DNA from 2 places in the Marinobacter sp. MBR-99 genome. Region 2 is predicted to be linked to the other one. Evidence: riboswitches for the same ligand, from Rfam matches in the RefSeq annotation. Region 2 holds a riboswitch; the other holds the start of a gene.
What was found. Region 2 has a riboswitch for cobalamin ahead of ABIE59_RS05670 (TonB-dependent receptor plug domain-containing protein). Riboswitches for the same ligand answer to the same signal wherever they lie in the genome.

Region 1 (3,370 bases), on a different contig from region 2:
GCCAGCGCTTCGTAATGCTCGTAGCGTTCCCGGAAGGCGTTGCCGTACAGGTCGTGCAGGTCTGGCGCATCGCTGGGGGAAAACAGGGTCCAGTCCCGGTCTTCGCGCATGCGTTCGATCAGCAAATCCGGCACCCAGTTGGCGGTGTTCATGTCGTGGGTGCGGCGGCGTTCGTCGCCGGTATTTTTGCGCAGTTCCAGGAATTCTTCGATGTCCAGGTGCCAGCTTTCCAGGTAGGCGCACACCGCGCCTTTGCGCTTACCGCCCTGGTTGACCGCCACGGCGGTGTCGTTGACTACTTTCAGGAAGGGCACCACGCCCTGGCTCTGGCCGTTGGTGCCCTTAATGTGGGAGCCCAATGCCCGCACCGGGGTCCAGTCGTTGCCCAGGCCGCCAGCCCATTTGGAGAGCAGCGCGTTATCTTTGATGGCGCCGTAGATACCTTCCAGGTCGTCCTGCACGGTGGTCAGGTAGCAGGAGGACAACTGGGAATGGCGGGTGCCGCTGTTGAAAAGGGTGGGCGTGCTGGCCATGTAATCGAAGGACGACAGCAGGTTGTAGAATTCGATGGCCCGTTCGTTGGGATGGTCTTCCCGCAGCGCCAGGCCCATGGCGACGCGCATGAAGAACACCTGGGGCAGTTCCAGGCGGGCCTTGTTCCAGTGCAGGAAGTAGCGGTCGTAAAGGGTTTGCAGGCCCAGGAAGCCGAACTGGTGGTCACGCTCGGGGATGATCGCTGCGCCCAGGCGTTCCAGGTCAAAGGCGGCCAGGGCTTCGTCCAGCAATTCGTAACGAATACCGGCGTGGATAAACGCGCTCAGAGCCTGTGGATAAACCTCTGCCAGCGGCTGGTTGCGGGGCAGGTCCAGGGCCTCGGCGGCTTCCAGGCGCAGCTGCTCCAGCAACAGGCGGGCGGTGACGGCGCTGTAGTCCGGCTCCTGCTCGATACGGCCACGGGCGGTCATGATCAGGGCGGAGAGCACTTCGGTTTCTGCAATGCCGTCGTACAGGTTGCGCAGGGCTTCGTCCACCAGGGATTCGCCGTCAATGCCGTCCAGGCCGGTGGCGGCCTGTTCTACCTGCAGCTTCATCAGGCCCAGGTCCAGCGGCGCCGCGTTGCCGTCGGCTTTTTTCACGGTCAGGTGCGGGTGCGCTTCCATGGGCTCTTCGATGGCGCGCTGGCGGGCGTGTTCTTCCCGGTAGAGCACGTAGGCCCGGGCCACTTTCTGCTCTTCGGCCCGCATCAGGGCCAGTTCCACCTGGTCCTGAATGTCTTCAATATGCACTTTGCCACCGGCTTTCAGGCGCCGGCTGATGGCCTGCACCACCTGTTCGGTGACCCGATGCACGGCGTCGTTGATGCGGGCCGAACCGGCGGCTTTGTCGCCTTCCACGGCCAGGAACGCTTTGGTCACCGCCACACTGATTTTGGCGGGATTGAATCCAACCAGGGTGCCGTTGCGTTTAATCACTTGAAGGGATTGGGTATCGGTGGCCGGGGCTTCGGCCAGAGCGGTGGCAGACATGGGGCTTCTCCTTGTGCACGCGTTGTTAGTGCAACCTTCGCGTTCACAGGAGAAAAGACTGTTTGGCCACGGACATTCACGAACAAAAAATGGGCGTACCATCTTTTGGTGTTCTTGGAGTCCGCAGCCAATAATCCTTACCTGCTCACCTTGAAACGCGAAGGTGCAGTGTCTATCCCTGGCAGGTCTTCGGACTCAGGGGCGTGAACCTGTTGGTTCGGCCTTGCGTGGCGACTTCCCGGCGCTTGCCAGTGTCTTGATGCCACGCTCGTTCCCCAATACCGCTGCGCGTCAGTTCCGGATTCTCACCGGATTCCCGACTACCTTTATGTCCGAAGTGATCAGAGAATGATCACAACATATGGTAGTCAACCAAGGATTTGGTCACTATATACGGACTAATAGCCACTGACAAGGCACTTTATTGCAGGCCCGCTGTCTGCCACTGCAGTGGCCCGAAAACAAAAGGACAAGTCTATGAAGCGCTCATCACTGGCAGGCACTGCATGGGTGTTGGCTCTGCTTTTGGCCAGCCCGGCAATGATGGCGCAGGCGCCTTTACTGCAACCCTTCTCCACCATGAGTTCATTATCTGATGGTTGGGAACCTCTGGAATTTCCCAGAATCGACCGGCACACGCGCTACGAGCTGGTCACGGACGACGGTGTTCAGGTGGTCAAGGCGACTGCTGATGACAGCGCCTCCGGCCTGATTGCCCGATTGTCGTTAGAACCCGGCGAATCGCTGATTCTGCGCTGGCAATGGAAGGTGTCCAATGTGTTCGACCAGGGTGATGCCCGGAAAAAGTCCGGCGACGACTACCCGGCGCGAATCTACGTGGCCTTTGAATTTCAGCCCGACAAAGCAGGCTTCTTTGAGCGGGCCAAACGCAAAACCGTGGAGGTGATGTTTGGTGAGACCCTGCCAGGCAACGCCCTGAACTACATCTGGGCCAACCGGCTACCAGAGCAATCCATTGTCGCCAACGCCTTCACCGACCAGACCATGATGGTGGCGGTCAATTCCGGCCCGGAGCAAACCGGGGAGTGGGTCACCGTGGAACGGGATATTGTGGCGGATTACCGGGAAGCGTTCGGGGAGACCCCCCCGCGCATTGTTGGCGTGGCCATTATGTCGGATGCGGATAATACCGGTGAACGGGCAACAGCGTGGTATCGGGATCTGGTGCTTGAGCAGCCCTGAATGGCGGATCGAAAAAAGGCCCCGTATCGGGGCCAAACACGTGAAACGTCGAACCGGTTGTCAGTGGCTGATCATCCACGGCCGCATCGAGGGAAACATTTTCTTACCGTCTGCGGTGTAGAACAGCATGGATTTGCCCGGCTTCGGTGAGCCGCAACCACAACTTCGGCTGTGTTCCTTGTCGTGCGCCCTGCGATCGGCAGTCGAGAACACGGGCTCGTGTTTCGAGCGCTCGTTCCGGTCCTGAGCCGATCGTTTGGCCGGGTCCATGGCGGCAATCTCCGGGGGCAGCACGATGACTCGGGGAGACAGCGCCTGACAGGTCGGGCACTCCGCCGGCTTGGCACAGTCTTCCATGGTGGCCAGCTGGTGGAACAACCCGTGTTCCCGACATTTGTAGTCATACACAGGCATGTTGGTTACTCCTTGTCTTTCGACAGGGGCACGTCCATACCGCCACTGACTTTCTTCTGTGGGCCATCCGCTGACGGGTTGATGTCGAAATCAAAGATGCCGGTTGGCAGCCAGAGCGTTGCACAGGCGTTGGGAATATCAACCACACCGCTGATATGCCCCTCCACCGGCGCACACCCAAGGATCGCGTAAGCCTGTGCCCTGCTGTAGCCGAACTTGGTCATGTA
Region 2 (3,370 bases):
GCCATCAGACACGAACTTGGCCAGCGCCAGGAAGTATTCGTCGTGTTCTTCCGGGATGAAACTGTCGTCCAGCACCATGGCGTTGTCCTGGTCGGTAACGACCAGCTGTTCATCCCGGGCCATGGAGCCCAGGGCCATGAAACAGTAGGGAACGGGGGGCGGCCCGAGTTTTTGCTCACCCAGTTCCAGCAGGCGTTGGCTGAAGCTGCGACCGATACCGGCCATGGCGCTGCCGATCATGTGGGAGTTGGCGTCTTCGTTGACCATGCGAACAAAGCTGTCGCGCACTTCCAGACTGATTCTCTTCAGGCCTTTGACGTCGTTCTGGTGGTAGATGTTGCTCACCAGGTACAGGCTGCTCTGGCTTTCATACTTGACGATATCTGATAGCGCGATCACGCCGCGCACTTCGTCGCCTTCCATCACCGGCAGGTGGTGCACGTTGTTGTGAAGCATGGTGAGCATGGCTTCGAAGATGAAGGAGCGGGCGCTGATGGTGATCAGCCCTTCCGACATGATGTCGCTGATCGGGGTTTCCGAGGCCAGGGCATGTGTGACTGCCCGGGTGCGGAGGTCCCGGTCGGTGATGATGCCCTGCAATTTCGGGCGGTCGCCGCTTTCATCCATCAACAGGAGCGCTGAAACGCCATTGTCTGTCATGATTCTGGCGGCTTCCTGCAGGCGAACGGTGGTCGGAGCGGAAACCGGTTCCCGGGAGATCAGGCGGGTAACCTTGGCGGTCATCAGTTCGTTGGATTTCTCTCTGCGCGATACCGCCGAACGCAGCCGGCTGCGGTCTTCAATCTCAACAAAGTCGGCAAAGTTTTCGTCGGTTTCCCACAGATGTTGAAAGGTGGTATCCGGAATCCTGTAGATCAGGCAATCTTCGATAGCTTTGGCAGGGAACCGGACTTTCTTGTTCATCATCAGTCCGAACTGGCCAAAGATCTCGCCTTCGCCCACGCGGTTGTACAGCTCACCGGAGCGGCGAAAAATCTCCACGGCGCCGCTTCGGATGTAGTGAAGCCAGTGATTGGCCTCGCCGAGTTCGAGTATCTGAGTGCCGGCTCGGTAGTAAACGACCTCGATACTGCTGACAACTCGATCAAGCAGTTCTTCAGGCATGTCATTGAACGGGGGGTATTGGGCAATGTGGTTGCGGATGTCCAACAGTTCGGCCTGCATAAAACTCCCTGATCCGTCAGCGAAAAAAATGTGATAGTGAATGAATATAGCAGTGTGTATCCACCGGGGCCACGCAACCTTTTGCTAGATCTCGTTGACCACTTTGGCTGGTGTTGTTAGCCTTGCGGCTCTTTTTCAGGTGCCTGTCGCAAAGCGCGATGGGTGAAACGGGAAATCGGTGCGCCTGACCCAATCAGGCAAGGCCGATGCTGCCCCCGCAACGGTAAGCAGGTTAACGGCAATCTGATGCGCCACTGTGCCACGGCATGGGAAGGTGATTGCCCCGGAATTCGTTCTGCCTGCAAGCCCGGAGACCGGCCTGGAAAAAAACACCCGGAGTTGCGGTGGGCTGCTTGGGTGGGCGAATTTCGGCCAGCCTGACACCGCATCCGCCTGCCCTTCCTTCTGTTCCGCAACTTAAGCCTGAACCTTAAGAGTCAGCCCGTGCGGGTGCGCGCGGTTGTCGGAGTAGAGCGATGCATACCCTGAAGTTTCCTGCCGTTATTGCCGGCATTTCCATGATGGCCCTGCCCCTCGCGGTGGCTGCCCAGTCTTCTGACCAAACCGAACAGCTTGATCCAATTGTGGTGACGGCCACGCTCGGGCCGAAAACCGTGGGCGAAAGCCTGTCATCGGTAACGGTGATTGAACAAGCCGATATCGAGCGGCAAAAACCGGCCGAGTTCCGGGATCTGTTGCGCGGCCAACCTGGCGTGAACGTGGTGTCCGATGGCAGTTATGGCAAGACCACCAGTCTGTTTTTGCGCGGCGCGGGCAGTTCCGGAACGGTTCTGCTATTGGATGGCATTCGTCTGCGTTCAGGCACTGCCGGCATTCCACCCTGGCAGTTTATGCCGCCCGAACTGATGGAGCGTGTTGAGTTGGTTCGTGGTGCCAAGAGCTCCCTCTATGGTGCTGATGCGGTCGGGGGTGTGGTTCAGGCGTTTACGCTGGAGCCAAAGGCTAACCAGCAGGCTTGGGCGGAACTCTCTGGTGGCTCCCACAACACCCGTGAAACCTTTGCCGGCGTTGCTGCCCGGTCGGGGCAAACCTCGTTGCTTGCCAGTGGGGTTTACTCGGATACAGATGGCACCAATCTTCGCGCTGGCGGCGATGACAAAGGTTTCCGTAATGCTGGTGGTCTAGCCAAGGTCAGCCATCGTTTTGAGCAGGGTGGCCGCGCCGGAGTGACGGTGTTTCAGTCTGAGGGAAACACCGAGTTTGAGGGCGGTGATACCGATTACATGATCCGTGCGGCGGGTCTCTATGTTGAAGCGGTGGCCAGTGACTATTGGCGAACCCGCATCCAGTTCTCAGAAGCCAGAGATGAGCAGGAGACCTTTGGTTCCTTCCCCAGTGTCTACAATACCCTGTCCCGATCCGCCCGTTGGGACAATACCCTGACAGCCGGCGTACATGAGCTGGTCCTGGGCTCTGAGGTGATGGTTGATGAGGTGGATGGCAGTGACGAATTCGCTGAGAACAGTCGAACCAACGCAGCGGTGTTCGGCCAGGGGCGACTGAATTTCGGCGCCAGTGATTTGATGCTCAGTCTTCGCCTCGATGATAATGAGGCTTACGGTAAAGAAGAGACGGGTGGTATTGCGTTTGGTCACCAGTTTGACCGCTCGCACCGGGTTCGGTTGAGTTATGCGACCTCGTTCCGCGCCCCTACCTTCAATGACCTGTACCTCCAGATTCCGTCCGATTTTGGCAGTTACTTCGGCAATCCAGACCTGAATCCCGAGAAAGGTCAGATGGTTGAAGCTGGTTTTTCCGGCCGATATGACACCTGGTTCTGGGATGTGGCGTTGTACCAGAATGACGTCGACGAGTTGATCACCTATGTGTTCGACCCCGCAACATTCGATGGCACCATGGAGAACGTTGAGACTGCCCGGATTCGCGGCGTGGAATTGGCATCCGGCTTTCAGACCGATGACTGGGATATCGGGGCGGCGGTGACCTACGCTGATACCGAAAACCGGGATACCGGTGCACGCCTGCCACGCAGGGCGAGCAAGACCCTGCGTCTGGATGTTGATCGCCTGTTCGCCCAGTGGTCAGTGGGTGGAAGCCTTGTAGCAGAAGGCAATCGCTACAACGATGCGGCGAACACCAGTTTGTTACCGGGCTTTGGTACCTTGGATCTGCGGGCCGCCTGGAACTTCCTGCCGGGCTGGTC

Region 1: linked by a shared signal. The riboswitch ahead of ABIE59_RS11055 (ribonucleoside-diphosphate reductase subunit alpha) and the one ahead of ABIE59_RS05670 (TonB-dependent receptor plug domain-containing protein) in region 2 are both predicted to bind cobalamin.

Annotation. Positions count from the first base shown of each region.
Region 1 covers NZ_JBEPPY010000011.1:17,042-20,411, forward strand. The annotation lists gene ABIE59_RS11055 (ribonucleoside-diphosphate reductase subunit alpha) at 1-1,526, opposite strand, end outside; cobalamin riboswitch at 1,690-1,887, opposite strand; gene ABIE59_RS11060 (DUF3047 domain-containing protein) at 2,067-2,729, shown strand; gene ABIE59_RS11065 (FmdB family zinc ribbon protein) at 2,790-3,143, opposite strand; gene fmdA (formamidase) at 3,149-3,370, opposite strand, start outside.
Region 2 covers NZ_JBEPPY010000005.1:50,774-54,143, forward strand. The annotation lists gene ABIE59_RS05665 (putative nucleotidyltransferase substrate binding domain-containing protein) at 1-1,185, opposite strand, end outside; cobalamin riboswitch at 1,306-1,522, shown strand; gene ABIE59_RS05670 (TonB-dependent receptor plug domain-containing protein) at 1,662-3,370, shown strand, end outside.